One region of the Micromonospora hortensis genome, then DNA from elsewhere that is predicted to be linked to it. Evidence: riboswitches for the same ligand, from Rfam matches in the RefSeq annotation. Region 1 holds a riboswitch; each other region holds the start of a gene.
The links. A riboswitch is a leader RNA that binds a small molecule or an ion and turns the genes downstream of it on or off. The one in region 1 is predicted to bind cobalamin.

Region 1 (10,539 bases):
AACCTGTATCTCGGCCGGGAGATCCTCCGCTCCGGACCACTCGGCCGGCTCGGACTGTTGGACAAACGCGCCATGCGCCACGGCGCCGCCGCCGCCCTCGACGAACTCGGCGTACGGATCCCCCGGGTCACCACCCCGATCGCGATGCTCTCCGGTGGGCAGCGGCAGTGCGTGGCGGTGGCCCGGGCCATCATCTGGGCGACAAACGTGGTCATCCTCGACGAGCCCACAGCGGCCCTGGGTGTGGTCCAGACCGGGCGGGTGCTCGACGTCGTCCGGCGTGCCCGCGACGCCGGCATGTCGGTGGTGCTGGTGAGCCACAACATGCCTCAGGTGCTCGAGATCGCCGACCGGGTCGAGGTCCTGCGCCTCGGTCGACGCGCTGCCCAACTCCGCGCCGACGAGGTCACCACCGACGATCTGGTCGCGGCGATGACCGGCAGCACCAGCGTGGATCGGGACGAGCGGTGACGGCTGCCGTCCAGCGGGGCGCGCAGGATCCCGGCCGTCGGGCGACCTCGAACGCCGTCGGGTCGCCGTTGCGGCTGAGCCCACTGGGCTTCGGCGCCTCGCAGGGCGGCAATCTCTACCGGGCGACGTCGGACGAGCAGTTCGCCGCCGCCGTGGACACCGCGTGGGCGGGCGGCATCCGATACTTCGACACGGCGCCGCACTACGGGCTGGGCCTGTCCGAACGACGCCTGGGCGCGGCCCTGCGCTTACGCCCGCGCGGCGAGTACGTGGTGTCGACGAAGGTCGGCCGGCTGCTCGTGCCGTCCCCGGAGACGGCACACCGGCGGGATCCGGAGGGGTTCGACGTCCCCGCCGACCATCGCCGGGTCTGGGACTTCAGCCGCGACGGCGTACGCCGTTCCCTGGAGGCGAGCCTTCGGCGCACCGGCCTGGACCGGATCGACGTGGTGTACCTGCACGACCCGGACGAGCACTGGGAGCAGGCCGCCCGCGAGGCGATCCCGGCGTTGGTGGAGCTGCGGGAGCAGGGCGTCATCGGTGCCGTCGGGGCGGGGATGAACCAGTCCGCGATGCTGGCCCGTTTCGTGGCGGAGACCGACGTGGACGTGGTGATGTGCGCCGGCCGGTACACCCTGTTGGAGCAGGGCGCGTTGACCGACCTGCTGCCCGTCGCGCAGACCCACGACGTCGGTGTGGTGGTCGCCGGGGTCTACAACTCCGGGCTGCTGGCCCGGGACATGCCGCCGCCCGACGCCGTCTACGACTACCAGCAGGCGCCGGCAGAGGTGATCGACCAGGCCCGCCGGATAGCGCGGGTCTGTCAGATGTACGGCGTCACGCTGCCTCAGGCGGCGTTGGCGTTCGTCCGTCGTCACCCGGCCGTCGTCTCGACAGTGGTCGGCATGCGGGACGAGGCACAGGTGACCGAGACCCTGCGTCGAGCCGGTGTCGACGTCCCAGATCAGCTCTGGACGGCGTTGTACGACGAAGGGCTGCTCGACGTGCAGCCGTGAGGGGCGGCCGTCACGACCGGGCCGTCACGATGCTCGCGTCGGCGTCGTCGGGTAACCCCTGCAACGACTCCTCCACGCCGATCAGGTGGTTGGCCATCCGGGTGCGCGCCCGCTCCGGGTCGCGCGCCACGAGGGCCTTCAGGATCGCCACGTGTTCGTGATGGGTGCGCAGGTCCGCGCCCTCCTCGTGCAGACTCCGCCAGAGCCGGCCACGGATGGTGCGCCCGGCGAACGCTTCGATCAGGCCGACGAGCACCGGATTCTCGGCGTGCACCGAGATGATCCGGTGGAAGGCGATGTCGATCTCCATGATCCGCTCGTGGTCCGGCGGTGACTGGCCGATCAACCGGGCCGCCTCGTCGAGCAGGTCACCCGCCTGGGCCAGGGCCTCGTCGGTGATCCTGGTCGCCGCCAGGCAGGCGGCCTCGCACTCCAGCAGCCGGCGAACGGTGTGGATGTGCCGGGGGTCGCCCTGGCCCTGGAAGTCCACCACGAAACCCATCGGCGCCAGCAGTTGTGGCGCGTCGAGGTTGGTGACGTAGGTGCCGTCGCCCTGGCGGATGTTGACGATGCCCAGAATCGACAGGGCCGACATCCCCTCGCGCAGAGACCCACGCGAGACACCGAGCTGCTCGGCGAGGTCCTTCTCGATGGGCAACCGGTCCCCGGGCCTGAACTGCCCTTCGAGGATCATCCGCTTGATGCCGTTGACCACTTCGTCAGTGCGAGACATGATCCCCCTAGCGGCCGGCGGGGGTGGCCTTCCCACCCGCAGTCACGTACGCCGCCTCCGGAGATGACACGGTAGTCGGGTCTGTCGCCGCCCAGTAGTGGCCGTCGGGAAAGCGGTAGAGCGCTACCGACTCCTGACGCATCCGGGTGGAGTAGCCGGGCTGGCTGGGCAGGACGTATCCGCTGCCGGAGCCGGTGTCCCGGATGATGCAGGGATCGGTGAAGTGCTCGTGCAGGTGGTCGACGAACTCGGTGACCCGGTTGGTGAGGTCTCCCGAGACCGCGACGTAGTCGAGCACCGACACGTGTTGGACCATCTCGCACAGGCCGACACCGCCGGCGTGTGGGCACACCGGGACGTCGAACTTCGCGGCGAGCAGCAGCACGGCGACGATCTCGTTGATGCTGGCCAACCGGCCGGTGTCGAGCTGGCAGAAGTCGATGGCCTCGGCCTGGAACAGCTGCTTGAACATCACCCGGTTGTGGCAGTGTTCGCCGGTGGCGACGCCGATCGGAGCGACGGCGCGGCGGACGGCGGCGTGGCCCAGGATGTCGTCGGGGCTGGTCGGCTCCTCGATCCACAGTGGCGTGAACTGCGCGAGGGCGGTGACCCAGTCGATGGCCTGACCGACGTCCCACACCTGGTTGGCGTCGATCATCAGGTTGCGATCCGGCCCGAGGATCTCGCGTGCGATAGCGCATCGGCGGATGTCGTCGTCGAGGTTGGCGCCCACCTTGAGCTTGACGTAGCCGTAGCCGGTGTCCACCGCCTCCTGGCACAGCCGGCGCAGCTTGTCGTCGCCGTAGCCGAGCCAACCCGCGGAGGTGGTGTAGGCGGGGTAGCCGGTCCGGTCGAGCTCGGCGAGGCGGGCGGCCTTCGTGCCCTCCTTGGCCCGCAGGATGGCCAGTGCCTCGTCGCGGGTCAGCGCGTCGGACAGGTAGCGCAGGTCCGCGATGTCGACGAGTTGCTCGGGGGACATGTCGACGAGCAGCCGCCACAGCGGCTTGTCGGCGAGTCGGGCGACCAGGTCCCACGACGCGTTCAACACGGCGGCCAGGGACAGATGGACGACACCCTTCTCCGGGCCGAGCCAGCGCAGTTGCGAGTCGGAGGTGAGGAGGCGGTAGACAGCGCCCATGTCCGCTGCCATCGTCGCCACGTCCAGGCCCACCAGGAGCTGTGCCTGGTGGACCGCCGCCGCCGCGACGATGTCGTTGCCTCGGCCGATGGTGAAGGTCAGGCCGTGCCCCGCGAGTGGCGCGAACGCGCCGTCGACGCCGTCGGTGTGCAGGACGACGTAGGCCGCCGAGTAGTCGCCGTCCTTGTTCATGGCGTCTGACCCGTCAGCGGTCAGGGAGGTGGGGAAGCGGACGTCTTCGACGGTGACGGCGGTGATCTGCGGCATGCGCTCCTCGCCCGGCTCGGCTAAAGATCAGATGATCACTGGGAGTATACGGAGGGCTGCTCCAGCCCGTCAACGATGTCGATCATCGTAGGCCCACAGACGTATGATGTTTGCACCGAGGGTCGTTCCGCCTTGTCGCCCATCGTGCCGGTAGACGGGCGAAGGTGGCGGGGGTGGCGGGTTGTGGAGATTGGATGTTCCACCTCGCGCCGGGGCATTGACGTCGACGTATGGGAGTACTCTGCGGTGCCGTGGCCTCGATACATCAAATCTTTGTCGACTGTCGACACGCGCGGGGAGAGTCCGGTCTCTGGTGCCCGGCCTCGGTCGGCGTGGGGTGGTCGGCCGGGGTGGTGACGGTGGTCACCGAGTGAGTCGCCGACACGCCCGAGACCGACATGTGGGGTGTGACAACGGCTGTGTCCCTATATATGGTGTCGAGCGCAGCTGGTTCGGCCGCTCATCCGGGGCGGTCGAGGCAACAGGGAACCCGGTGGAAATCCGGGACTGTCCCGCAGCGGTGAGTGGGAACGACCGCCGTCATCAGCACTGGGCCACCAATCGGCCTGGGAAGCGACGGCCAGTAGGAGACCGGCGGAGTCCGGTCGTGCCCGCGAGTCCGAAGACCTGCCAGCGCGCCGCGTACCCGCACCCGGGTGGGCGGCGGTCCGAGGCCGCGTGGGACGGCTGACGCCACCTGACCCACGCCGTGCCGGCGTGGCGTCCGCCGGTGTCTGTCTCCTCGCGTCCGGACCACCAGGTCTCGAACTCCGAGGAGCGAGTGGTGACAGTCACCGAGGTAGTCCCGGCCAGCGGCGACGCGATCCTGCGGCGGACGCCGATGCAGGTCCGCAAGCGCGACGGCGGCACCGAACCCGTGGACGTGAACAAGATCGTCCGGGCGGTCGAGCGGTGGGCCGACGATCTGACCGACGTCGACCCGATGCGGGTGGCCACCCGCACCATCAGCGGCCTCTACGACGGCGCGACCACTGCCGAACTGGACCGGCTGTCCATCCAGACCGCGGCCGAGATGATCGGTGAGGAGCCGCAGTACTCGCGTCTCGCCGCGCGGCTGCTGGCCGGCTACGTCGACAAGGAGGTGCGTCGACAGGGCATCACCTCGTTCAGCGCGGCGATCCGGGCCGGCCACGCCGAGGGCCTGATCGGTGACGACACCGCCGCGTTCGTCGACGCACACGCCGCGACGCTCGACCACGCCATCGACCCGGACGGCGACCGCCGGTTCGAGTACTTCGGCCTGCGTACCGTGTCCGACCGCTACCTGCTGCGCCACCCCACCAGCCGGCTGGTGCTGGAGACCCCGCAGTACTGGCTGCTGCGGGTGGCCTGCGGCCTGGCCCGGACGGCGGACGAGGCGGTCGGCTTCTACCGGCTGATGTCCAGCCTGGCCTACCTGCCCAGCTCACCGACCTTGTTCAACTCCGGGACGCGGCACACCCAGATGTCCTCCTGCTACCTGGTCGACTCCCCGCTCGACGAGCTGGACTCCATCTACCAGCGGTACGCCCAGGTCGCCAACCTGTCCAAGTTCGCCGGTGGCATCGGCATCGCGTACTCCCGGGTCCGCTCCCGCGGCGCGTTGATCCGGGGCACGAACGGGCAGTCCAACGGGATCGTGCCGTGGCTGCGCACGCTGGACGCGAGCGTCGCCGCGGTGAACCAGGGTGGCCGGCGCAAGGGTGCGGCCTGCGTCTACCTGGAGCCGTGGCACCCGGACATCGAGGAGTTCCTGCAACTGCGGGACAACACCGGCGAGGACGCCCGGCGCACCCACAACCTCAACCTGGCCAACTGGGTTCCGGACGAGTTCATGCGCCGGGTCGAGGCCGACGAGCTGTGGTCGCTGTTCGACCCGCACGAGGTGCCCGAGCTGCCCGACCTGTGGGGGGAGCGGTTCGACGCCGCGTACCGGGAGGCCGAGGCGCAGGGCCGCTACGTGCGGCAGGTTCCGGCACGGGAGCTGTACGGGAAGATGATGCGGACCCTCGCCCAGACCGGCAACGGCTGGATGACCTTCAAGGACGCCGCCAACCGGCTCTGCAACCAGACCGCCGAGCCGGGCAACGTGGTGCACCTGTCGAACCTCTGCACCGAGATCGTCGAGGTGTCCAGTGACGCCGAGACCGCCGTGTGCAACCTCGGCTCGGTGAACCTCGCCGCACACCTCACCGACGGTGGCATCGACTGGGAGCGGCTGCGCGCCACGGTGCGGACCGCTGTGACCTTCCTCGACCGGGTCATCGACATCAACTACTACCCGACCGCGCAGGCGGCGGCGAGCAACCCCCGCTGGCGGCCGGTCGGACTCGGGCTGATGGGCCTACAGGACGTCTTCTTCGCGCTGCGGCTGCCGTTCGACTCGCCGGCCGCCCGCGAGCTGTCCACCCGGATCAGCGAGGAGCTGTACCTGACCGCGCTGGAGACCTCCGCCGACCTGGCGCGCGACTTCGGCGCGCACCCGGCGTACCCGCAGACCCGGGCCGCGCGAGGCCAGCTCCAGCCCGACCTGTGGGGTGTCGAGGGTACGCAGACCGCGCGGTGGGACGCGCTGCGCGAGCGGGTCGAGGCGTACGGGCTGCGCAACTCGCTGCTCGTGGCGGTCGCACCGACCGCGACCATCGCCTCGATCGCCGGGTGCTACGAGTGCATCGAGCCGCAGGTGTCCAACCTGTTCAAGCGCGAGACCCTGTCGGGGGAGTTCCTCCAGGTCAACACCGCTCTGGTACGCGAGCTGAAGGCCCGCGATCTGTGGACCGAGCGGATTCGTTCGGCGATCAAGCGGGCGGAGGGGTCGGTGCAGGACATCGCCGAGCTGCCGGCCGGCGTACGGGAGTTGTTCCGCACCGCGTGGGAGCTGCCGCAGCGGGCGCTGATCGACCTGGCTGCCGCCCGCGCCCCGTTCATCGACCAGTCCCAGTCGTTGAACCTGTTCCTGGCCGCGCCGACCATCGGCAAGCTCTCCTCGATGTACCTGTACGCGTGGAAGGCCGGGCTGAAGACCACCTACTACCTGCGCTCGCGCCCCGCGACGCGGATCCAGCAGGCCACCGTCAGCGCCGTCGCACCCGTCGTCGTCGACGCGGAGGCGCTGGCCTGCTCGCTGGAGAACCCCGAGTCGTGCGAGGCCTGCCAGTGACTCCCGCCGACGCCGCCACCACCGATGCCAGCACCACCGACACGAGGACCACGCACATGCTGCTCGACCCCGGGATGGACCTGACTCTCCGCCCGATGCGCTACCCGCACTTCTTCGACCGGTTCCGCGACGCGATCCGCAACACCTGGACGGTCGAGGAGGTCGACCTGCACGCCGACCTCGCCGACCTGGACAAGCTGTCGCCGGCCGAACGGCACCTGGTCAGCCGCCTGGTGGCGTTCTTCGCCACCGGTGACACGATCGTCGCCAACAACCTGGTGCTCAACCTCTACCAGCACGTCAACAGCCCGGAGGGTCGCCTCTACCTGTCCCGCCAGCTGTTCGAGGAGGCCGTGCACGTCCAGTTCTATCTCAACCTGCTCGACACGTACGTGCCCGACGAGACCGAACGCTTTGCGGCCTTCGCGGCCATCGAGAACATTCCCTCGATCCGTCGTAAGGCCGAGTTCTGCTTCCGGTGGATCGACTCCCTGACCGACCTGCGGGAGCTGCGGTCCCGCGAGGACCGGCGCACGTTCCTGCTCAACCTCATCTGCTTCGCCGCCTGCATCGAGGGTCTGTTCTTCTACGGCGCGTTCGCGTACGTCTACTTCCTGCGCTCCCGCGGCCTGCTGCACGGCCTCGCCTCGGGCACCAACTGGGTGTTCCGCGACGAGTCCATGCACATGGCGTTCGCGTTCGACGTCGTCGACACCGTCCGCGCCGAGGAGCCGGACCTGTTCGACGACGACCTCGCCGACCAGGTTCGCCGGATGCTCACCGAGGCGGTCGAGTGTGAGGTGCAGTTCGCCGAGGACCTGGTGGGCCACGGTGTGCCCGGTCTGACGTTGGCCGACATGCGGGAGTACCTCCAGCACGTCGCCGACCGTCGCCTCGCCCAGCTCGGCATCGCGCCGCACTACGGTTCGAGCAACCCGTTCGGCTTCATGGAGTTGCAGGACGTGCAGGAGCTGTCCAACTTCTTCGAGCGGCGGGTGTCGGCGTACCAGGTCGGGGTGACCGGCACCGTCGCCTTCGACGACGACTTCTAAGAACCCCGTCCCTTCTCCGCGATCTTGCACTTGCTGTCGCGGCATACGGGGCATTCCGGGAATCTCGCCGACCGAAACTGCAAGATCGGCGCCGGCGGGGAGGTCGCCAACGCGACGGTGATGGGAAGTAGCTCAGAGGTGACCCCGACGGCTACTTCTCATCACCCCGGTTCAGCTCGGTGAGGAGCTTCTCCACCCGACCCCGGATCTCGTCACGGATCGGGCGGACGGCGTCGACTCCCTTGCCGGCCGGGTCGTCGAGCGTCCAGTCCTCGTAGCGCTTGCCGGGGAAGACCGGGCAGGTGTCGCCGCAGCCCATGGTCACGATGACGTCGGAGGACCCCGCTGTCGCGTACTCCAGAAGTTTCGGGGTCTGGTCGGTGATGTCGATGCCGACCTCGCGCATGGCCTGCACGGCGGCGGGGTTGATCGTCTCGGCCGGCGCGGAGCCGGCGGAGCGAACCTCGACGGTGTCGCCGGCGAGGTGGCGCAGCCAGCCGGCGGCCATCTGGGAACGGCCGGCGTTGTGGACGCAGACGAACAGGACGCTGGGCTTGTCACTCACGGCGGGTGCCTTCCGGGTTACGCGGTTGCGGAGTTCGTGGAGGTGAAGAAGCGGCGGGCCCACAGGGAGACGTAGACCAGCCCGACCAGGACGGGTACCTCGATCAGGGGGCCGACGACCCCGGCGAGGGCTTGGCCGGAGGTGACGCCGAAGGTGCCGATCGCGACGGCGATCGCCAGTTCGAAGTTGTTCCCGGCGGCGGTGAACGCCAGCGTGGTGGTGCGTTGGTAGCCGAGGCCGATGGCCCGGCCGAGGGCGTAGGAGCCGGCCCACATGAGCGCGAAGTACACCAGCAGGGGCAGGGCGATGCGGACGACGTCCAGGGGTCGGCTGGTGATGGCGTCGCCTTGCAGGGCGAACAGGATCACGATGGTGAACAGCAGCCCGTAGAGGGCGGCCGGGCCGATGCGGGGCAGGAAGCGTGCCTCGTACCAGGCGCGGCCCTTGGCGCGTTCGCCGAGGCGGCGGGTGAGGTAGCCGGCGAGCAGCGGGATGCCGAGGAAGATGAGCACGTTACCGGCGATGTCCCACGCGGAGACGTTCAGCTCGGCGCCGGAGAGCCCCAGCCACTGGGGGAGCACGGCGAGGTAGAACCAGCCGAGCAGGCCGAAGGCGACGACCTGGAAGACCGAGTTGAGGGCGACCAGGACGGCGGCGGCCTCCCGGTCGCCGCAGGCGAGGTCGTTCCAGATGATGACCATGGCGATGCAGCGGGCCAGGCCGACGATGATCAGCCCGGTGCGGTAGGCGGGTTGGTCGGCCAGGAAGATCCAGGCCAGGGCGAACATCACGGCGGGGCCGACGATCCAGTTGAGGACCAGCGAGGAGATCAGCAGCCGGCGGTCGCCGGTGACGGTGTCGAGCCGGTCGTAGCGGACCTTCGCCAGCACCGGGTACATCATGATCAGCAGGCCGACCGCGATGGGTAGCGAGATCCCGCCGATCTGCACCGCGTCCAAGGCGCTGTTCAGCCCGGGGATCAGCCGACCGAGGAGCAGGCCGGCGGCCATCGCGAGCCCGATCCACGCGGGTAGGAACTGGTCGAGTCGGGACAGGCGGCCGACGACCGCGCTCTCGGCCGAGTCGCTCTGGAGGGTCGTCGTCATGTCGCCGGCGCCACGGTGAGCAGCGCGGCGAGCTGGCGCAGGATGGCCGGCCGGGCGCGGTAGTAGACCCAGGTGCCACGGCGTTCGGCGTCGACCAGCCCCGCCTCGCGCAGCGTCTTGAGGTGGTGCGAGATGGTCGGACCGGTCAGGTCGAACGCGGGGGTCAGGTCACAGACGCAGATCTCCCCGGTCTCGGCGGAGGCGATCATCGACAGCAGTTGCAGCCGCACCGGGTCGCCGAGGGCCTTGAACGCGGGCGCGAGCACAGCGGCGGCCTCGGCCGGTACGCGTCGCTCGGCCAGCGGGACGCAGCACGACACGTCCATGGTCGGACCTGCTTGATTCGACATTCCTCTAGGTTGACACTTCTCTAATCAGTGTGCAACTGTCTGTTTCGACGGACGTCGAGACAGGCATCTGATCTCTTCCGGAAGGCAACCCGCTGATGGCCGACATCACCGTGCGCACCATGACCGACGACGACGCCGACCGGGTCCTGGCGATCTACCAGGCCGGTCTGGACGCCGGCAATGCCAGCTTCGAGATCACCGCCCCGACCTGGGCGGCGTTCGACGCCGCGCGCCTGAGCGCGCACCGCTTCGTGGCCGTCGACAGCGACGGGGTGGTGCTCGGCTGGATCGCCGTCTCGCCGACCTCGACCCGCACGGTCTACGCCGGTGTGGTCGAACACTCCGTCTACGTCGACCCGGCCGCCCAGGGCCGGGGCATCGCCCGGCTGCTGCTGACCGCGCTGGTCGCCTCCACCGAGGCCGCCGGCATCTGGACCATCCAGTCCGGAGTCTTCCCGGAGAACACCGCCAGCCTCACCCTGCACCAGCGTGCCGGCTTCCGGGTCATCGGCGTACGCGAGCGGGTCGGCCGCCATCACGACCGCTGGCGCGACGTCGTCCTGCTGGAACGTCGCAGCCCCACCATCACCTGACCAGCCGTGGCCCTCAAGACGGGCCAGGCCACCACACCGAGGAGCCACTGATGAACGCTCTGGACGACAGTCCCACCATCGTCATCGG
Region 2 (10,539 bases), on a different contig from region 1:
CGCTCCAACTGCGCCGGTACGGTCGGGTCGGCGCTGACCTGGAAGTGCATCGGCGCCGTCACCCCCACCGTCGGGGCGCCGGTCATCGAGACCGTGTACGGGCCAGCCGTCGCCTGTGCCGCCGCGGGCGGCAGCACGGTCGGGTTGTGCGCGCCGGGCACCGTGTGGTCGACGCCGAGCACGAGGGGCTGCTGCTTGCCGTCGGCCGCGGTGACGGAGAAGTCGGCGTAGACGCGGTAGCCCCCGGGCCGGGCCAGCGTCAGGGGGACACTCCAGGTGCCGTCGGGTGCCATCGTCGGGTGCAGGTGCTGGTAGCCGGACAGGTCGCGGCCGACCACGATCAGGTGCAATGGCTTGTCGTGGACGACAGCGAAGGTCGTTGCCGGCTGCCTGTCGGTCCCGACGATGCGGAACCGGTAGTCGGCGCGTACACCAGGGGGTTGGGACCGCTCCAGCGGTTGCAGGGTGTACCCACCGGCGCTGACCGTCGTGCCGGTCGCCAGCGTCGCGCCTGTCGCGTCGTCACCCCGATGCGTGTGCGGCCCGGTGCCCGCCGGGTGTTGGTGCCCGTCGGTCGCGGAGCCCACCTGTCCCGAGGCGGGCGATCCGCCGGCTGACGGTCGTGCGTTGCTGGTCGCCGGACTCTCGTCGGCGGTGCCGATACGGGCCAACCCGAACCCGGCCAACAGGGCCGCCACCAGGCCACCGACGAACAGCGCCAGGTGGGTGTTGCTCAACCGGGACCCAGGCGTCGCGGCGGCGAGGTCCGTGTCGGGCCGTGGTCCGGTGTCGACCGTCAGCTCGTCGTCCGTGCTGGCGAGGGCCGTGGTCACCTGATCGGTAGGCGTCGGATCGACCGCAACGCCCGTGCGGGCCGTGACGACCGTGGTGCCCTTGCGCGCCGCCGGCACTGTGGCGGGCCGCCGTTTGTCGCTCGCGGTACGCGCGACGACGCCGGTCGCCGCACCGGCCTTGCCCCCGACGGTCTTGCCAGCGGCGGTCTTGCCGCCGACGGTCTTGCCCCCGGCGGTTTTGTCCCCGGCGGCCTTGCCGCCGACGGTATTGCCAGTGCCGGCCCTATTCGTGGTACGGGCGCCACCGCCGCGTCGACCGGAGGTCGCCGCCGAGGCACGGCCCCGGCCGGTGGGTGTGCCGGCGGATCGGCGACGCCAGACGACGAACCCGACCGCCGCCCCGACCGCCGCGACCGCCGCCGCCCAGCCGGCCCAGGCCGGTGCCCCGGGACCGCTCTCCTCGGTCGACCCGGTCGACGGGGCCGCCGCAGCCGGCGGGGTCGACGGATCGTCGGCGGTGGTCGGCACCGCCGAGGCCTGCCCGGACGAGTTGTGCTGCTCGGTGGCGGCCACCAGCGCCGGGTCCGGTTGGGTCGACGGCGGGCTCCACCCCTTCGGCGCTGCCGTCACCCGACCGTCGTAGCGGAAGGTCAGGGTGCCCCGCACGGTGTCGCCGTCCGAGGCGACCGACAGGTAGCTCACCGAGTACTGGCCCTTGGCGGGCAGGTGGGCGACGGACACCACCGCGGGGAACCCCGTCGTGTACTCCCGTGGCTCGAACTGACCGTTGACCAGGAAATACTCGCGTACCGGCTTGTCCAGTGGCTTCGGCTCCCCATACGACCAGCCGTTGTCGACACGGACGCCGCCCGGGGCGGTGATCGTGAAGAACGCGTTGGCGGCGGCCTTCTCGGTGAAGTACAGCCGCACCTCCGTCAACGGCTCGCGCACCGTGGCGCCGCTCGCCGGTGTGGACATGGCGAGGGTCCCGTGCGCGGCGGCGGGTTGGGCGGACGCGAGGAGGGCGACCGCCGAGGCGAGGAGGAACGCGAGGAGGCCCGAGACCACCCGCCCGCAAGTCTGGGGGAGACGACGCATCTGGATATCCTCACCCTCGCGAGACTTTTTTCAATAGCTGGCGATCTTCTTCCTCAGACGACAAAAGTTGACGATCAGGCCCTCCGTTGCCGCGGCGGGACGCCCCGGGTGGACACATTCCCTGGCCAGCTATGCTCGCCGACGGCGCTGGTTCGCCCCGTCGTGACCGGCTGGGCGTCGTAAGAGGGAACCCGGTGAAAATCCGGGGCTGCCCCGCAGCGGTGAGTGGGAACGACCGCCGTCATCAGCACTGGGCCAACGGCCTGGGAAGCGACGGCCAGTAGGGGACCGGCGCGACCGGTCAGGCCCGCGAGTCCGAAGACCTGCCGGCGCCGCGTACACAACCGTGTGCGCTGCCGTCGGCCTCGCGGGTGGGCTGAGCGGGTGACGGGCCGTGCGCGTGGTGCACGGCCAGGTCCTCGTCAGCGTGTGTCCGCGACCCGGCGGTGTGGTTTCCCGAGGGACGGACTGCCGCTGTGCATGACACCACCACCACCACCATCGCCGGCCGAGCGCCGTCGGCGTCGCACCTGACCCTTTCGCAGATCATGGACCAGCACCACACCAACCTGATGGGTACGGTGCACGGCGGCCGGATCCTCAACCTCATCGACTCCGTCGCCGGTGTGGTCGCCGCCCGGCACTCCGACGGACCGGCGGTGACCGCCGCCATCGACGAGACGGCGTTTCTCCGCGCGGTGCGGGTCGGCGACGTCGTGCACGTCGACGCCCGGATCACCTGGGCCGGCCGCAGCTCGATGGAGGTGGCCGTCAAGGTGACCGCCGACCGGTGGGACCGGGCGGTGCCGCCCACCGACGTGGCCACCGCCCACCTGGTCATGGTCGCCATCGACGACGACGGTCAGCCTCGGACGGTGCCGCCGCTGCTACCGGAGACCGACGGGGACCGGCGTCGGTACCGGGAGGCGGAGATCCGCCGGAAGCACCGACTGGCGCTGCGACGCGCGTTGCTCGACGGTGCCGAAGACGACTGACCCGCGCTCGGGCCCGCCCGTGGCGGCGCTGGCGCGGTCCGAGGAACCCGCCCCGCCACCTATCCGGTCGGATAGCGTCCACGTGAAGCCTCGATCACGGAGAGTGTGGATGGTTATGCGCGCTGCGGTGTTGCGGGAGTTCGACGTTCCGCTGACGGTCGAGGAGATCGATCAACCCACCCCCGAGCGCGGGCAGGTGCTGGTGCGGATCGTCGCCAGCGGGGTCAACCCGCTCGACACGAAGATCCAGGCTGGAAAGGCCGCGCACGCGCGTGTCGAGCTGCCCGCGGTGCTCGGCCTGGACCTCGCCGGTGTCGTCGCGGCGGTCGGCGCGGACGTGACCGGCTTCGCGCCGGGAGACGAGGTGTACGGGTTGTGCGGGGGCGTCGGCGGCCTTCAGGGCTCGCTGGCCGAGTACGCCGCCGTGGACGCCCGGCTGCTTGCCCACAAGCCGAGGAGCCTCTCGATGCGGGAGGCCGCCGTGCTGCCCCTGGCGGCGATCACCTCCTGGGAGGGGCTCGTCGACCGGGCTGGGGTCCACGCCGGCCAGAAGGTGCTGGTGCACGGCGGTGCCGGCGGGGTCGGATACGTGGGTGTGCAACTCGCCCAGGCGCGCGGCGCCGAGGCGTACGCCACGGGCGGGCCGGCGAGCATGCGGGTGATCGAGAGCCTGGGCGCGGTGCCGATCGACTACACGGCGAGCAAGGTCGAGGAGTACGTCGAGAGGTACACCGGCGGCGAGGGGTTCGACATCATCGTGGACAACGTCGGCGGCGCGACGCTCGACGCGTCGTTCGCGGCGGTACGCACCTATCACGGGCACGTCGTCAGCGCGCTGGGCTGGGGCTCACACTCGCTGGCTCCGCTGTCGTTCCGGGGCGCGACCTACTCCGGCGTGTTCACTCTCTTGCCGATGCTCACCGGCCGGGGCCGCGAACACCACGGCGACATCCTGCGCGAGATCGCGGCGCTGGCCGATGCCGGCGCGTTGCGCCCGCGACTGGACCCGCGAGCGTTCACGCTCGACACGGTCATGGACGCCCACGACCTGGTTGCCGGCGGCACCGCCGAGGGCAAGGTCGTCGTGGACGTCGCCGGTTGAGCCGAGCCGTTCGTTCACCGCGGAGTGCTCTGTGGTTCTGCCAGCGGTCGACAAGGTTCTAGGTGGCCTTGCAGGGGAGTGTGCGCAGGTCAAGGCGGTAAGGAGCTGTTGGTGGGCCTGGCCCCGCAACTGGGAGCAGATTGGGTGCAGGTTGGCGAAGTGGTCAGGCGTGTTGTTCCGGGATGGCTGGCGCCGGCCCCAAGCAGGGTTGTAAGGAACCACCCGCGGCGGTGCAGGAACGAACTCTTGCTCTAACCCATCAGGCCGATGGTTGCGATGACCACATCTCGTTGAGCCGGTAGGTGAGGAACCTGCCACCGTCGGAACGTTTGCCCAGACGGGAACAAGGTCGTTCGTCCGGTAGGGCGCTCCCTTTTGTCTCCGTCCGGAGGAGCTGGACGGTCTACGACTGCCCAACGAGGAGATCCGCTTGAGTCCGCAGGGACTTGAGCCGCAGGCACTGGAGCCTTGCTCTAGCCGAGCGAGAGGAGCCCTTCCGTCCGCGCGAATCATCCTCTGAGCTTCGCTAGCCTCTGCACGTGATCTCCTACCGCGCTACCGCCCCCGCGGACATCGACCGCGTGACGCCGTGGATCGTGACCGAGCCCGTTGGGTGGATACCCGCCGACCGTTACCTGGCCGATCTGGCCGAGGACATGTACCGGCCGGAATGGACATGGATCGCCGAGCACGACGGCCAGGTCGTGGGACGGGCATTGTGGTGGGGGCCGAAGGGCAGCCCGCATCCGGTCGCGCTCGACTGCCTCGACGTGGATCCAGCCCTGGGCGACCGTGCCGCCGTCGCCGCCGAGCTGATCAAGGCCGCGCTGGCCGGGTTCCCAGAGCCGGTGGAGTACAGCATCGAGGTCACCGGCGGCTGGCGTGACGATCCGGCCGCCTTGGCGGCCGTGGAGTGGCGTCGGGCGGCGGCGCACGCGGCGGGCCTCACCCGCGAGGTGGAGCGGCTGCAGTTCGAGTGGGCACCCGCCGACGGGGTGCCCCCCGCAGCCGGCAGGCTACGGTTCACCGAAGCCTCCGACGAGGAGTTCCTCGCGGTGTTCAGGAGAATCGCCGAGGGCAGCCTGGATGCCCAGACCCGTGCGAACCTGGCCGCCAAGGGCGTGGACGCGACCGCCCGCGAAGATATGGACTTCTATCTCAGGGCGCCCGGCAAGCGGGAGTGGTGGCGGATCGCCTACACACGCGAGGGCGAGGTGGCGGGCATGGCGATTCCCTCCGCGACCCCGTACAACGTGAACGTCGGCTATCTCGGGGTGGTGCCGGAGTTCCGCGGGCGCGGCTACGTGGACGAGGTGCTCGCCGAGATCACCCGCCTTCACGCGACCAACGGCGAGTCGCGCATCACCGCCACCACCGACATGGGCAACACGCCTATGGCGGCCGCTTTCGGTCGCGCCGGATACCGCAACACGGGGATCCGGATCAACCTTTCCAACGACGTCCAGCCATAGACGAGGAAAGGTCGGTGCCGACATTGCAACGCACGAGCTCGGACCGCCTCGCCGAAGCTACGGATCAGAAGGTGCGGGCTCGTCGTCAAGCGGGCTGGACTACCGCGTAGCCGGAGCGTGCCGGCGGCTCGTTGGATGAGCACCCCTCAAGACATCCGGATCTGCCCGGCGACTCGCGGAGACGGCAGGGCGACGTCCGTACATGTCAATGACGATGCATTCGATCGAAGGTGAAACCGTACTGGAATTCCCAAGGTTTCAGATATTCGTATAAAGCTTGGTCTGAATGCCTGTGTCAGAGATGCCCTCCAAAGGCACGACGACGTCGGCAAAGAAGGATTGATCGCCTAGCCCTGTCACTAAGTATGCGTAGAAGGCTCGTCTGTGCGTCCAGACGACGGCGCGGTCGAGGAGCAACAGCCCTTCAGCCGCCGGTGCGGCGAAGCCTCGCTCGCCGGACGTGGCGACGATGGCGGCGACAACGGCCGTCGCGATGACCTTGTCGGGCTCTGCGAGATCGTGAGAGGCGCGAAACGATGGAGTCGCTTTGCGTACGGACGTCTGGAACCTACGCAACACCCCCGCTACCTTCTCGTAGGGCACGTTCGCCCCGATGCCCTCGGCAAGCAGGCCCGACGAGGTCACCAGTACGAAGTCGAGGACCTGGCCCCTGGGCGTCGGATAGGTGTAGGGAGTGCTGTCGCCGGCCATCCAGACGATGCTCGGCTGTTTGACCGGCTCGCGCAGTCCCTCAGCACGGCGAGATTGTCCGAGCGCCCGCTCGAGGTCGCCCTCGGCGCGTTCGCCCCTGAACATCGATGAAAGGTATCCGATCGCTTGCATCAGGAATCCGCAGGGGTTCCGTCATCTGAGACATCGACCCCACGGGCAACGGCCCTCACCAGCCACTTCAGGCTGGTGACCTCTTCGGCGGACCCGAACGAGTCGGCGTCGGCGTTCTCTGTAGAGGCGAGGGCGGTGTCCGCTCATGCCGAGATGAGGATGTTTGCGCGGAGCGTTCGTCGCGCGTCGTGCTGGGTTGGCGGTCGTGTGGGGCATGGTGGCCCAGAAGGGTCGCCATGCCCCACTATGAACGGTCTACCGGAAGTCGGTCGCGTGGTCGGTGGCCCATTGCGCGAATGTCCGCGCGGGTCGGCCGGTCAGGCGCGGGACGATGTCTGCCCACTCCTGGTTCGTCCGGGCGGGGGCACGCGCGGATTCCGCCCACATGGCGAAGATCCAGTCGACGAACGCCTCCGGATAGCCGTTGCTGATCCACTCGACTCGGGCCTGGGCCGGATCGAGTTCGTCGAATCGCACCGTGGCACCGATCGCAGTGCCGATCGCGTCGACCTGCGAGACGGTGGTGAGCGCCTCGGGGCCGGCAACGGTGTAGGTCCGGCCGGTGTGGCCGTCCTCGACGAGCACCCTCGCGGCGACCGCGGCGATGTCCGCCTCATGGGTGGGCTGGGTCACCGCAGCCCCGTACGGCCGGCGGACCACCCGACCTTCCTTGATGGTTGGAGCCCAGTCCAGCCAGTTCGCGGCGAGCTCTCCAGGTCGCACATGCGTCCACTCCAGACCGGAATCCTCGACCGCACGCTCGACCGCCAGGTATCCGTCCTCACTGTCATCGGTGTCGGCCAGCGCCCCGGACAGCACGACGATGCGCCGCACGCTGGCCCGCTTCGCAGCAGCAACAACGTCACGCGCTGTCCGTCCGACCGGGAACAGGTACATCCGCTCCACACCGTTCAACGACGGCTCCAGGGACGGCGGGTCGGTCAGATCGCCGCCGACGACCTCCACCCCGTCCGGAAGGCTCGACGCCGACGGCGTCCGCGTCAGTGCGCGGACCCGATGACCGGTCTTCACCAGTTCGGCGACGACGTGTCGGCCCACCATGCCGGTGGCACCCGTGACCAGAATCGTCATCGTGTCACCTCCGGCCGGAAGTCGGCGGCGTGATCGTTGGCCCACCGGGCGAACGTGCGCGGTGGTCGCTCCGTCACCCGCAGGTAGGTGTCCGTCGGCGGCAACGCTCCCGTCCCGTCGACCGCGTCGGCGAGCAGCGCAATCATCCAGTCGACGGTCTCCTCATCGAAGCCGTCGCGCAGCCATTGCCTGCGCGCCTCGGCCGGATCGAGCTCCTCGAATCGCACCTGCACGCCGATGGCGGCGCCGATCGCGGTGACCTGCTCCGCCTGCGAGACCTTCACCGGGCCGGTGACGGTGTACGCGGCACCGACATGGTCGTCGGTCAGCAAGGCCGCGACCGCCACATCGGCGACGTCGGCCTCGTGGACCACCGGATAGCCAGCGGACGCGTACGGCCCGCGCACCACCCGTCCGGCCCGGATCTGGTCGGCCCACTGCAGAGCGTTGGCGGCCAACAGGCCCGGCCGCACATGGGTCCATTCAGCGCCGGAGGCCTCCACCAGCAGTTCCAACCCGCGGTGCGCTTCCCGCTCTTCGGTCAGGTGCCGGCCGAGGGCGCCGTCGCCTCCGGTTCCGGCTGGGAACCCGGCCGCCGCTGCGGAGTGCACGACGAACCGGGTGACGCCGGCCTTGACCGCCTCATCGACGAACCCATGGTCGGGCGCGGCGTACACGAAGGGGAACAGGTACACCGACTGCACTCCGTCCAGCGCCGCCGGCCAGGTGTCGGGACGTTCGAAGTCTCCCTGGACTACCTCGGCGCTGTCCGGCAGCCGGCTTGTCTGCGGCCGGCGGGTCATCGCCCGCACCGGTTGCCCGGCCCGGACCAGTTGGGCCACCACCTGGCGACCCACGTTTCCGGTCGCTCCGGTTACTAGGATTGTCACGTTGCTCCTTCTCGAATACCTGGAGTGGGGCAATAGACCGCCGCCGCGAATCCACGGCCAATGGCGCGGCGGCGGTCACCACGCAGGCTAGGCGGAGATTTCAAAAGTCGCACATCGTACATATGTACGACATGCACGGCCACCGCACCCGGTTGCGTCGGTCTTCCGGCTGGCGCGGGTACCCCTACGCACGGCGTTGCTCAGCCGGTGCCCTGCACAAGCAACGCGGCGTCTGGAGGGCGGCGGCAGTAGCGGCCGAAGGCTGGCCATCCTCCGTTAGGCGGCGCTGTCCTGGCGTCGTGGCGTCTTCGGTCTCGCCCGGAAGTGGACCTGCTCACCCTGCTGGCCGAACAGGCTGAGGAACTCGGCCCCTGCACCCTCGAGCGTCCCGAACCAGTGAGGAGTACGGGTGTCGAACTCGGCGGCCTCGCCGGGAAGGAGGACGAGGTCGTGACTGCCGAGCATGAGGCGTAAGCGCCCGTTAAGGACGTAGAGCCACTCGTAACCCTCATGCGTGCGGAGGTCCGGCGTGTCCGATCCGCCTGCCCCGAGGACAATCTTGAACGCCTGGATGCCACCCGGCCGGCGTGTGAGCGGGAGCAGGGTCGCCCCGTCGCGCCTGACCGGACGCAGGTTGATCCGCGGGTCGCCGCTCGCGGGGGCATTGACGAGGTCGTCCAACGTGACTTGGTAGATCTTCGCGAGCGGGAGCAGCAGTTCGAGGCTGGCACGTCGTTGGCCCGATTCCAGCCGCGACAGGGTGCTCTTCGAGATGCCGGTTCTCTCGGCCACGTCGGTGAGGGTGAGGCGGTGGCTGCGCCGCAGCTGTTGCAGCCGGGGGCCGGCGGCGGCGATGGCCTCTTCCAATTCATCGGACATCCCCCGATGTTGCCATAACTGGGAAGGAAGTTGTCGTTCCGCCGGTTGCGGCGCACTGTCGTGCCCGGAGGTGATCGACGTGAAGAACCACGGAGAACGGGCCGCGCGAGCGGTTGATGTTGTGATCATCGGTGGTGGTGCCGCCGGCCTGAGCGGAGCGCTGATTCTCGCCCGCTCCCTGCGCTCGGTTGTCGTCATCGACGCAGGTCAGCCGCGCAACGCCCCTGCGGCCGGAGTGCACGGACTGCTCGCCAGGGAGGGCACCGCGCCCGGCGAGTTGCTGGCGGCGGGCCGCGACGAGGTCCGCGGCTACGGCGGGGAGATTCTCACCGGAGAGGTCAGTGGCGCCCGTCGTGACGACGACAGGTTCGCCGTCACCCTCGCCGACGGAACGCAGTTGCATGCCCGTCGTCTGCTGGTCGCGACCGGCCTGGTCGACGTGCTGCCCGACGTGGCCGGGCTGGCACCGCAATGGGGGCACGACGTCGTGCACTGCCCCTATTGCCACGGCTACGAGGTACGCGGACGGGCCATCGGAATCCTGGCCACCGGCGCGCCGTCGGTGCACCACGCCCTGTTGTTCCGCCAGCTCAGCGACAACCTGGTCTACTTCACCCACCGCAGCGAACTCACCGAGGAGCAGCAGGAGCAGTTCGCTGCCCTCGGCATTGACGTGGTGACCGGGGAGGTGGCGGCCGCCGAGGCCGTCGATGGGAATCTGACCGGGCTGCGGATGGCCGACGGCCGCGTGGTACCGCGAGAGGTCATCGCGGTCGCGACCCGGATGGAAGCGCGCGCCGGCTTCCTCAGCGAACTCGGACTGCGCGCCGTCGAACACCCCAGCGGTATGGGGCACCATCTGCCCGCCGACCAGTTCGGCCGCAGCCCGGTGCCCGGAGTGTGGCTGGCCGGAAACGTCACCGACCTGACCGCTCAGGTCGGAGCGGCCGCGGCCGCCGGAGCGACCGCCGGTCAACACCTCAACGCCGACCTCGTCGCGGAGGACACCCGCACGGCGGTCGAGCGCCACCGCCCCGTGAGCGCAGGTGCCTCGTGACCAGCACGACCCGAAGCTGACCGAAGGTCGGCACCACTGTCCGACCCGAAGCCGGGGTTGGCCCAGCGCGCAGCCGGCGGCCCTCGCCGCGCCGCGCAGGGCCAATCTTCGGCGGGCACCACAAGGAAGGAACCATGGCCAACACGAACCCCACTGAGGTCGCCGAGGCGCCGCAGGTGCCGGTGACACGGCACCTTGGCTGGGCGCTCGCGCTCATCTCGGTCACCCAGCTGCTGATCGTGCTGGACGGCTCGATCGTCACCATCGCGCTGCCCTTCATCGGCGCGGACCTCGACATGTCCGGCGCCAGTCTCACC
Region 3 (10,539 bases), on a different contig from region 1:
TGGACTTCTCCAGGAACTCCCGGGTGGTGTCGTCGAAGAGGTACGCGGCGGCCAGGTGCTCGTACATCCAGTCGTCGACCACGCCGGCGGTGGCGTCGTAGCCGAACAGGTAGTCCACAGTGGCCGCCAGCTCGAACGCGCCCTTGTAGCCGTGCCGGCGCATCGCGGCGATCCACTTCGGGTTGACCACCCGGGCGCGGAACACCCGCCGGGTCTCCTCGCCCAGCGTGCGGGTACGCACGTCGTGCGGCATCGCCGAGTCACCCACGTACGCCTGCGGTGACGTGCCGGTGAGATGGCGGACCATCGCCACCATCCCGCCGTGGTACTGGAAGTAATCGTCGGAGTCGACGATGTCGTGCTCGCGGGTGTCCTGGTTCTTCACCGCAACCGCGATCCGGGCGAACGAGCGCTCCATGTCGGCGCGCGCCTCCCGCCCGTCCAAGCCCCGGCCGTACGCGTAGCCGCCCCAAACCGCGTACACCTCGGCCAGGTCGGCGTCGCTGCGCCAGGTCCGGGCGTCGATCAGGGGCAGCAGCCCAGCGCCGTACGCGCCGGGCTTGGAGCCGAAGATCCGGGCGGTGGCCCGCCGCTCGTCGCCGTGCTCGGCGAGGTCGGCGGCGACGTGCGCGCGCAGGTAGTTCTCCTCGTCCGGCTCGTCCAGGGCGGCGACCCGCCGGACGGCGTCGTCGAGCAGCGCCACCACGTGCGGGAACGCGTCGCGGAAGAAGCCGGAGATGCGCACTGTGACGTCGACGCGGGGGCGGCCCAGCTCGGCGGTCGGCACCACCTCGATGCCGGTGACCCGCCGGGACCTGTCGTCCCAGACCGGCCGGCAGCCCAGCAGCGCGAGCACCTCGGCGATGTCGTCGCCCTGGGTCCGCATCGCGCTGGTGCCCCACACCGTCAACCCCACCGAGCGGGGGTACGCCCCGGTGTCGGCGAGGTGCCGGGCCAGCAGTGAGTCGGCGAGGGCGACCCCGACGTCCCAGGCGTTGCGGCTGGGGATGGCCTTCGGGTCGACGGAGTAGAAGTTGCGGCCGGTGGGCAGCACGTTGACCAGGCCCCGGGTGGGTGAGCCGGACGGGCCGGGCGGCACGAACCGTCCGTCGAGCGCGCCGAGGGTGTTTGTCAGCTCGTCGGTGGTGCGGTCCAGTCGGGGCACCAGCTCGGTGGCGGCGAAGTGCAGCACCGCGGCGACGTCCGGGATCGACCGACCGGTCACCTCGGCCACCACGGCGTCGACAGTGTCCACGGCCCAGCCCAGGGTCTCCATGCCGACGACCAGCCGCCGCGCGAGGGCCTCGATGAGGTCGATCGCGTCGGCGGCGGTGCCGGCCGGCCCGTCCACCACGTCGGTCAGCGCCGCGGGCAGCGCCAGTCGCTGTCCCGGCGACGCGAGCAGCTCCTGCTCGTCGAGGGAGTACGCGACGGCGAGTGCCTGTCGCAGGCCGGGCAGGGCCCGGGCGCCGCCCCAGATCTGCGGGGCGCGCAGCACCGCCAGGACCAGGTTGACCCGGGGCTCGCCGGTGGGCGCGTCGGCGAGGATGTGCAGCCCGTCGCGGATCTGGACGTCCTTGACCTCGCACAGATACCCGTCGAGGTGCAGCACGAAGTCGTCGAAGTCGTCCGCGTCGGGCATCGCCTCGGCGTGCAGGTCGTGGTGCAGCTCGGCGGCGCGCACCAGGTCCCAGATCTGGGCCCGCACGGTGGGCACCTTGGCCGGGTCGAGGGCCTGCACTGTCGCGTACTCGTCGAGCAGTTGTTCCAGTTTGGCCAGGTCGCCGTAGGTCTCGGCGCGGGCCATCGGCGGGACCAGGTGGTCGACCACCACGGCGTGCGCCCGCCGCTTGGCCTGGGTGCCCTCGCCGGGGTCGTTGACGATGAACGGGTACACCAGCGGCAGGTCGCCGAGGACCGCGTCGGGCGCGCAGCCCGCGGCCAGGCCGAGGCCCTTGCCGGGCAGCCACTCCAGGGTGCCGTGCTTGCCCAGGTGCACGACGGCGTCCGCGCCGAAGCCACCGTCCGCGGCGGGCGCCGTCAGCCAGCGGTACGCGGCCAGGTAGTGGTGGCTGGGCGGCAGGTCCGGGTCGTGGTAGATGGCGATGGGGTTCTCCCCGAAGCCGCGGGGCGGCTGGATCAGCAGCACCACGTTGCCGAAGCGCAGCCCGGCGAGCACGATGTCGCCGCCCTCGGTGTACAGCTCGCCCGGCGGCTCACCCCAGTGCTCCCGCATCCGCTCCCGCAGCTCGGCCGGGACCTGGTCGAACCAGCGCCGGTACGTCGACCCCGGTATCCGGGCCTCGGCGGCGGCCAACTGCTCCGGGGTGAGCCACTCCACGTCGTGACCACCGGCGGCGATCAGCGCGTGGATCAGCGCGTCACCGTCGTCGGGCGGTGGCGCGTCACCCAGGTCGTAGCCGGCCTCGGCCAGCGCGGCGAACAGCCGGACCGCCGAGGCCGGCGTGTCCAATCCGACGGCATTGCCGACCCTGGAGTGCTTGGTGGGGTACGAGCTGAGCACCACGGCGACCCGCTTGTCGGCGTGCGGCACGTACCGCAGCCGGGCGTGGCGCACCGCGATCCCGGCGACCCGGGCGGCCCGCTCGGGGTCGGCGGCGTAGACCGAGAGCCCGTCGGCGTCGATCTGCTTGAACGAGAACGGCACTGTGACGATCCGGCCGTCGAACTCGGGGATGGCCACCTGCATGGCGGCGTCCAGTGGGGACAGGCCGGCGTCGCTGTCGGCCCACTGCGCGCGGGTGCTGGTGAGGCAGAGCGCCTGGATGACCGGCACGTCCAGGGCGGCCAGGGCGCCGACGTCCCAGGCGTCCTCGTCGCCGCCACCGGAGGCGTCGGCGGCGACCGCACCTCCGGCCGCGAGCACAGTGACCAGCAGCGCGTCACAGCGGGCGAAGAGCCCGAGTGGGCCGGCGCCCGCGGTCAGCCCGCGCAGCGAGCCGCAGAAGATCGGCAGCGGGTTACCGCCGGCTTTGTGGACCGCGTCCGCGAGCACGTCGACGAAGTCGGTGTTGCCGGCGAGGGCGTGTGCCCGGTAGAAGACGATTCCCACTGTGGGCCGGCCCGGGTCGGCGGGGTGTTCGCCGTGCACGCCGTACGCCGGGGTGGGCGCGGGTGCGGCGAATCCCTCGCCGGTGAGCAGCACCGTGTCGGAGAGGAACCGGGCCAACTGCCCGAGGTTGTCCGGACCGCCCTCCACCAGGTACGCCAGCGACTGGGTGACGACCCCGGACGGCACCGTGGAGATGGCCATCAGCTCGGCGTCGGGCAGCGCCTCGCCGCCGAGCACCACCGTCGGCACGCCGGTGGCGAGCACCGCGGCGAGGCCGTCCGCCCACGCCTGTCGACCGCCGAGCAGGCGTACGACGACGAGGGCGACCCCGTCGAGCAGGGCGGGCACCTCCTCGGCGGCGACTCGGGCGGGGTTGGCCAACCGGTAGTCGGCGCCGCTGGCGCGGGCGGCCAGCAGGTCGGTGTCGGCGGTGGACAGCAGCAGGATGCGCACGGCAGGCTCCGGAAAGTGACGCCCTGGACCCTCACGGGGTGACCGGGGCGATGCGAGTGGGTACGGCGTCAGCCGGTACGACGGCCCGCGCGAACGGCGCCCCGACGCATGCGTCGGGGCCGGTCAGCGCCGGGCGATCAGCTCAGCGGTGCCGGTGGCCGGTGTCCTTGGAACGCACTGCCTGGAGCGCGATACGACGATAGTCGTCGATGAATGAGACGCCGTGCGTCATCGGGTCCTCCTCGGGTGTCCACGCCCTGGGGTACGTCCCGACGGCCGAAGTATCCTGGCTTCCGGATCGACGCTCTCCCCCGGCCTTCCAACCGCAGACACACGGCCGTGACTCACGAGGGGGGATCGCTCCCCGGTGACAGTGGCGGGACCGCGTCGGATTCGCACCGACTTCCTTCACTGCCGTCAGGCCGCGAATGCTGCCACACCGCCGCGCCGCCGGTCAACGCCGGTCCGACCCCGCCGGGCGGACGGGACTCATCGAGCTTCAACGATTGGTACGAGCGCGAGTCCGCGCGACGGAATGCCTCAGATCAATGCGCGACGCCCTTTGCTCTGCTTACCTATGTGCACCAGACACGGAGCGTCACCGGCGCCTATAGGTAAGCAGAGCAAAGGTGGCCGGACGAGTCCTGACCTGCGCCGATCCTCCGGCAGGGCGGTGCCGGCCGACACCCTCACCTAGGATCGGCGAACGCCACACCAGTGTCCGCGATCAATCTCGGAGGTCGATCATCGTGGTCGCCCCGCAGTTCCACCGCCTGTCGGGCCGTGTTTGGCGGTATCCGGGCGATCCCGACCCGGAGGCGGTCCAGGCCGGTGTCGCCGTCGTCGCCGACGAACGCGGCAGTGTGATGATCGACGCCGGGCAGAGCCCCGCGCACGCCCGCGAGATCCAGGCCGCGCTGGCCGCCGCCGGGCTTCCGGAGCCGCGCTGGCTGGTCTACACCCACCATCACTGGGACCACGTGTGGGGTGCCTGCGCCTGGCCCGGCGTGGAGATCGTCGGGCACGAGACGGCCGTGTCGCTGCTGCGCGCCGAGGCCGCCCGGCCGTGGAGCCACCCCTACCTGCAGGAGCAGATACGCGCCGATGCCCGCCTCCGCCCGAGCTTCTCAGCCCGCGCACGCGCGATGGCGTCCTGGGAAGACTTCGCCATCCTGCCGCCGACCCGCACCTTCGTCGACGTGGACGAGCTGCCGGTCGGGGTCGAGCTACGCCACGTCGGCGGCGGGCACGCGCCGGATTCGACAGTGGTGCTGGTGCCCGACTCGGGGGTGATGCTGCTGGGCGACTGCTTCTACCCGCCGCCGGCCCATGTGCGCCGGCCGGAGGACGGCCTCGACCTCGACCTGGTCCGGCGACTGCTCGACGACGACTACCACTGGTACGTCTCCAGCCACGCCGAGCCGATGACGCTCGAGCAGGCCCGCTCGGCCGTCGAGGGCGCCTGATCCAGACGGCAGACGCTCTCCGGCACCGGGTGCGGGCACCTGACGCCGTGACCCTTCAGAACGATGAGGCCCCGGCTACCAGCGTCCGTGCCGCATCCGTCCACCAGTAGAGGACCTCCCGGCCTGACCGGCGCTTCTGGAGCAAACCGGCATCCGTCAGCACGCGCAGGTGACCACCGACGGTACCGAGCGGCAGCCCGGTCGCGGCGACCACGGCCGTGGTGCTGACCGGCTCAGCCGCCTGCACCAGAATCGTGCTCCGCGCGTTCCCGAGCAGGCGGCGCAGTGGATCCGGGGTGGTGAGAGCCGCCTCGGCGAAGATTCCCGTCACCGGATAGACGATCCCGAAGCGGTCGGGCAACCTCCAGGAGATCCAGCCTCCCCGGCAGTGGGCCGCGAAGAACGTCAGCGTCCCGCCGCGCACGTCGGACGGTGGGTAGGGCCGTTCCTCGACCTGCAGCCGGCCGTTGCCCAGCCAGCGCGTGCCGGGCCGCATGTCGTTGAGGACCCCGGACCATCCGTCCCGGCCCAGCCGGGAGATCCGGGACACCACGTCGGCGCGCAGCACCGACTGCCGGCGCGGCCAATCCGCCTCAATGGTGTGGTGCCAGACCCAGCGCAGGAGAGCGGCCGTCCGGCTCGCCAACCCCGAACCGCGCAGCTCCGCAGCCAGCGGAGAACGTACGTGGGCCAGATCGGCACGGATCCGGTCGTCCGGCAGCGATTCCAGCTCCACGAGTTCGTCGTCCAGCGTCATGTCCGGACGGGCGGGCGGCACCGTCAGGAAGTCGGCCATCCAGGAGGACGATATGGCGTGCGCCAGAATGGCCCGGGTCACCGGGTCACCGTCGAGATAGCCCCGGAAGGCATCGACGTGCTGGTCCCGCCAGACCCGATGCCACGGAAGCGGCTGAGCCCGGCGCAGGATATTCAGCGCCCCCAACGTCTCGGTGAGCTGCGAGGTGCCGAAACGCGCCCGCGCCATCACTTCGGCGTCGACCAGGAACACCGCCACTTTTCGCCTCCAGTCGAAACTCTAGGGAGGCGCCGCAGGATGTCGCAAGCTCCTGGCCATGCACAGCGACACCCCACCAGGCGACCCGACGACAGTGAGCACGCGGAACTTCAACGCCCTGTGGGCTGGTGCCGCCATCACCAACCTGGCTGACGGCGTCGTCAAGCTGACAGTGCCTCTGGTGGCCGTCTCGATGACGAACTCCCCTGCGCTGGTTGCCGGTGCCACCCTGGCCAACACCCTGCCCTGGTTGCTGTTCGCACTGCCCGCCGGTGCCCTCGCCGACCGGGTGGACCGCCGGCGCCTGATCATGACGATGGCCGCCGCGCGCGCCCTGCTCCTCGCCGTGCTCGTGGGCGCCGTCCTCGTGGACGCCCTCCCGCTGGCCGGCCTGTACGCGGGTGCGCTGCTCCTCGGCACCGCCGAGGTGTTCGCCGACACCACCCGGATGTCGGTCGTGCCGATGGTCATACCCCGCAGTCGCATGGAATCCGCGTTCGCGAAAAGTTGACAGCGACCGAGACCGCGGCCAACGAGTTCATCGGGCCCCCGCTGGGTGGCCTGCTCGCCGCCGCCGGACTGGCCGTGGCACTCGGTGCCGGCGGCGTTGGTTACGCGGGCGCACTACTCGCACTGGCAGTCATGACCGGTCACTACCGCAGCAGCGGTCACCCCGGACCGAGGGCGAAGCTTCCGGGCCTCCGCGTCGACATCCGCGAGGGCATCCGGTACGTGTGGCAGGCAAGAATTCTGCGGTCCCTGCTGCTGGTGGCCGGTGCGGCGAGCGGGTGCTGGGCGGCCTGGATGGCGGTCATCGCCGTCTACGCGATCGCACCCGGACCGATGAACCTGAGCCACGCGGAATACGGCCTGCTGATCGGAGCCCTGGGGGTGGGCGGCGTGGTGGGAGCCTCCGCCGCACCCTTTCTCACCCGCCGCCTCGGACGGCGGGTCGTCCTCGCCGCGTCGATGGCGAGCTTCGCCGTCCTGCTGGCAGCACCGGCCATCACCTCGTCCCCCCGGCTGGTCGCCGCGGCGACCGTCCTGGGCGGCGCCGGCTCCGGCGCGTGGAACGTCACCTACAGCTCGCTGCGGGCACTCGTCGTGCCCGACGAGATGATGGGGCGCTACAGCGGGGTCAGCCGCCTGACCAGTTGGGGTTCCATGCCGCTCGGGGCCCTGGCCGCCGGCCTCACCGCCGAACTGGTCAGCGTCAGAGCGGTCTTCTGGGGCGCAGCAGCTCTCTGCGTCCTGGTGCTCACCGTGACGGTACGAACTGTCACCTCACCCGAATTCCGACTGGTGCAGGCCCGCGCTACCGCTCTCCACGAACCCGCGCCGGCCCAGCCGCACTGACCTGGCCTCAGCGGGCATGGCGCTCCGGGTGGGCCCGGCTCCAGGTCCGCATCCGTTCCGGGTAGCCGGTGCGCGCCGCCTCGTACAGCGGCACCGCGTGCTTGCGGGCGATGGACCCGGCCGCGCGCGGCGTTCCGGTACGGCGGCGGATCCACTCGCCGTCGTGCGCGATCGCCACCACAGTGGTGTCCGTCGCGGTCGTCTCCGGCTCCAGGTAGAACTCCACCCCGCGCCGGGTGGCCACGAACGCCTCCAGCGCCGCGAGGTCGTCGCGGGTCGCCTCCCGGTCCAGCTTCGTCGGGGTCGCCTCGGCACCCCGTGACCGGCGGTTGAACCAGCTCATGCCCCGCCCCTCTCCTCGACGTCCCTCCAGTGCAGCACCGGTTCCTGGCAATACGCTGCACGCCGGATGGGAGAGAGCTGACCCACGTCGGGAAATCCCCGTGGAACCCGCGGCGGGTGGGCGGTGTCCTGAGTGTGATCCGAACGGAGGCTCCCCTGGACGACGAGGCGCTCGTCACCCGCGCTCGGGCAGGTGACCTGGAGGCGTACAACCTCCTGGTCGCCCGGCACACCGCGTCCGCGTACCGGACCGCGGTGCTGCTCGGTGCCGGCTCGGACTCCGAGGACGTCATCCAGGAGGCGTTTGTGAAGGCGTACCGGAAGCTGTCCCGATACCGGGGTGACGCGTCCTTCCGGTCGTGGCTGCTCGCGATCGTCGCCAACGAGACCCGCAACCTGCACCGCTCCCGTGGCCGGCGCGACGGGCTCGTGCTGCGGGCGGCGGCAGCGGACCCGACGTCCGAGATCGCCGAGGACGACGCGGTCGGCGGGGTCCTCGCCGGTGAGCGCCGGGCATCGCTGGTACAGGCGCTGCGACAACTGCCGGTACGGGACCGTGAGGTGATCGTCTGCCGGTTCTTCCTCGATCTCACCGAGGAGGAGACGGTGTCGGCTCTGGGCTGGCCCCGGGGCACTGTGAAGTCGCGTACGTCCCGGGCGCTGGCGAAGCTCCGTGGCCTGCTCGACAGTGCGGAGGTCCGGCATGGGTGACCTCGAACGGGAACTGCGCGACCTGTCCACCTGGCTGGACACCCCCGATCCGCCCGACGTGACCGCCCGCGTCCGCGTACGGCTCGGCACGCCGTCGCCCCGGCGGCGCCGGTGGCGGTCGCTCGCCGTGGTGGCGCTCGTCGCCCTGCTGGTGGCGGTGTTGCCGCCGACGCGGGCCGCGATCGCCGACGCCGTCACGGGGCTGCTGCGCTTCGCCGGGGTCAGCATCGCCACCTCGCCCGCCCCGACGCCGCCCGCCGGCGCCGCGTCGCCGTTGCCCGGGCAGCGGACCGTCGCCCTGGACGAGGCCCAACCGTCGGTGCGGTTCCCGATCCGCCTGCCGGCGATGCTGGGCACGCCCGAACAGGTGCTGGTCGCCGACCCCGACGCCACGGGCCGGTACCGGGTGGCGACGCTGCTCTACGACGGGGGCGCGCTGCGCGTCGACGCGTTCGACGGTCACCTCGACCTGGCCTTCCACAAGGAGGTCAGCCCGCCGGGCGCGAACTGGGTCCAGGTCAACGGCGACTTCGCCGTCTGGGTCGACGGCCCGCACGCGTTGTCCTACGTGGACCGGGCGGGCGAGATCCGCCGGGAGACCGCCCGACTGGCCGGCTCGACCCTGATCTGGCAGGACGACGACGTGAGCTACCGGATTGAGGGCACCCTCACCAAGGCCGAGGCGATCGAGATCGCGCGCTCACTGGGCTAGGAACCCGACGGGCGTGGGCGGTGTCGGAAGGGTGGACGAGTCGTCGACGCGTACCGGAAGGGGTGAGATGGTTTCCTGGGGCAGGTTGACGCTGGCATCCTCGGTGGTCCTGCTGGCGGGGTGCACGACCACGACCAGCGGAGCGTCGCCGACGGCGGGTGCGGCCACCACGGCGAGCACCGCGACCGCCTGCGCGGCGCGGGTCGAGACGGGGTCCCTGCCGGACTGGGCGGACGCCGGGTTCAGCGGGGACGCGCGGGTTCCGCACGTCTTCGGCGCGAAGGGTGACATCGTGGCGGTGCTGTTCGCCCATCCGCTGCGGCAGGTCCGGACGGACGGGTCGAACAACAAGATCCTCTGGGTGGCCCGCGCCGCCACGACCTCGCCCGACCCGACCGCGCCGGCAACCCTGGTGATCACCGCGAGACTGGACGGCACGGACACCCGGGTGATCCGGGAGGTCGCCGGTGGCCCCGGTCCGTCGATCATCGACCTGCCGCAGGCCGGTTGCTGGCGCCTCGACCTGCGCTGGTCCGGGCACACCGACACGATGGACCTGGTCTACGCCCCCTGAGCCAGTGCCCCGGCCGGCTAGGCTGCCCGACGTGCTGGAGGACATGCGGACGGCGGCCCGCAACAACGCCGAATGGTGCGACATCGTCTGCGGCAGCCAAGGGCTGGTCGGCCGTACCGACGCCGACGCCTGGTCGGTCCCCCACCGTTCGCCACAGTGGTACCCGGACGCGGTCACAGTGCGGCCGGGCGTCGACGCCGAGGCCGTTCTGGCCCGCATCGACGCGGGGCCCGGCGCGTCGGTGAAGGACAGCTTCGCCGACCTCGACCTGTCCGGGTACGGGTTCCGGGTGCTCTTCGACGCCCAGTGGATCCACCGGCCAACGTCGGCACCGCCTGTGGACACGCCGCTGACCCCGGTCACCACACCCGACGAGTTGGTGGCCTGGGCGGCGGCCCACGGCGGTGGAGAGCTGTTCCGCCCCGCGCTCCTGGCCGACCCCCGCGTACGGGTGCTCGCCCGCCACGACGACCGGGGTGTGATCACCGGAGGAGCGGTGCTCAGCGGCGACGGCCCGTACGGCGTCTCCAACCTGTTCACCCGCACCGACAACTCCCGGGACGTCTGGCGCGCGGTGTCTGCCACGATGCCCAACGCGCCGCTGGTCGGCTACGAAACCACAGCGGACCTGACGCCGGCGCTCTCCGCCGGCTTCACCACCACCGGCCCTCTCCGCGTCTGGCTGCACGCCTAGCGCTCTGGCCACTGGCTCCGCGCACGGACAGCTATGCTGGGCGGCATCGGCACCGATCCGGCCATCACCGGGGAGCCTCCGGAAGAACGGGCAGTTCGACCGCCTCAGTAGAACCGGACGTCGCGGCACGTCACGTCGTGAAA

Region 2: it holds a riboswitch for cobalamin, as region 1 does, so the genes downstream of both, NIE111_RS09305 (acyl-CoA thioesterase) here and NIE111_RS14800 (ribonucleoside-diphosphate reductase subunit alpha) in region 1, are expected to answer to the same signal.
Region 3: it holds a riboswitch for cobalamin, as region 1 does, so the genes downstream of both, cobN (cobaltochelatase subunit CobN) here and NIE111_RS14800 (ribonucleoside-diphosphate reductase subunit alpha) in region 1, are expected to answer to the same signal.

What each region holds. Positions count from the first base shown of each region.
Region 1 is NZ_JAKKFE010000020.1:55,509-66,047, reverse strand. It holds gene NIE111_RS14820 (ATP-binding cassette domain-containing protein) at 1-471, shown strand, start outside; gene NIE111_RS14815 (aldo/keto reductase) at 468-1,487, shown strand; gene NIE111_RS14810 (FadR/GntR family transcriptional regulator) at 1,498-2,220, opposite strand; gene NIE111_RS14805 (enolase C-terminal domain-like protein) at 2,228-3,625, opposite strand; cobalamin riboswitch at 4,057-4,274, shown strand; gene NIE111_RS14800 (ribonucleoside-diphosphate reductase subunit alpha) at 4,467-6,785, shown strand; gene NIE111_RS14795 (ribonucleotide-diphosphate reductase subunit beta) at 6,842-7,837, shown strand; gene NIE111_RS14790 (arsenate reductase ArsC) at 7,989-8,402, opposite strand; gene arsB (ACR3 family arsenite efflux transporter) at 8,420-9,508, opposite strand; gene NIE111_RS14780 (ArsR/SmtB family transcription factor) at 9,505-9,858, opposite strand; gene NIE111_RS14775 (GNAT family N-acetyltransferase) at 9,954-10,451, shown strand; gene NIE111_RS14770 (FAD-dependent oxidoreductase) at 10,502-10,539, shown strand, end outside.
Region 2 is NZ_JAKKFE010000012.1:153,891-164,429, reverse strand. It holds gene NIE111_RS09310 (DUF8832 domain-containing protein) at 1-1,892, opposite strand, end outside; cobalamin riboswitch at 2,024-2,237, shown strand; gene NIE111_RS09305 (acyl-CoA thioesterase) at 2,441-2,887, shown strand; gene NIE111_RS09300 (zinc-dependent alcohol dehydrogenase family protein) at 2,997-3,989, shown strand; gene NIE111_RS32215 (GNAT family N-acetyltransferase) at 4,529-5,461, shown strand; gene NIE111_RS09290 (hypothetical protein) at 5,720-6,277, opposite strand; gene NIE111_RS09285 (NAD(P)H-binding protein) at 6,560-7,396, opposite strand; gene NIE111_RS09280 (NAD(P)H-binding protein) at 7,393-8,286, opposite strand; gene NIE111_RS09275 (helix-turn-helix domain-containing protein) at 8,563-9,165, opposite strand; gene NIE111_RS09270 (NAD(P)/FAD-dependent oxidoreductase) at 9,245-10,222, shown strand; gene NIE111_RS09265 (MFS transporter) at 10,357-10,539, shown strand, end outside.
Region 3 is NZ_JAKKFE010000030.1:89,629-100,167, reverse strand. It holds gene cobN (cobaltochelatase subunit CobN) at 1-3,526, opposite strand, end outside; cobalamin riboswitch at 3,784-3,960, opposite strand; gene NIE111_RS21930 (MBL fold metallo-hydrolase) at 4,276-4,992, shown strand; gene NIE111_RS21925 (ArsR/SmtB family transcription factor) at 5,048-6,007, opposite strand; gene NIE111_RS32125 (MFS transporter) at 6,066-6,518, shown strand; gene NIE111_RS21920 (MFS transporter) at 6,515-7,363, shown strand; gene NIE111_RS21915 (hypothetical protein) at 7,371-7,706, opposite strand; gene NIE111_RS21910 (RNA polymerase sigma factor) at 7,841-8,416, shown strand; gene NIE111_RS21905 (DUF4367 domain-containing protein) at 8,409-9,128, shown strand; gene NIE111_RS21900 (hypothetical protein) at 9,117-9,419, opposite strand; gene NIE111_RS21895 (hypothetical protein) at 9,421-9,702, shown strand; gene NIE111_RS21890 (hypothetical protein) at 9,734-10,396, shown strand.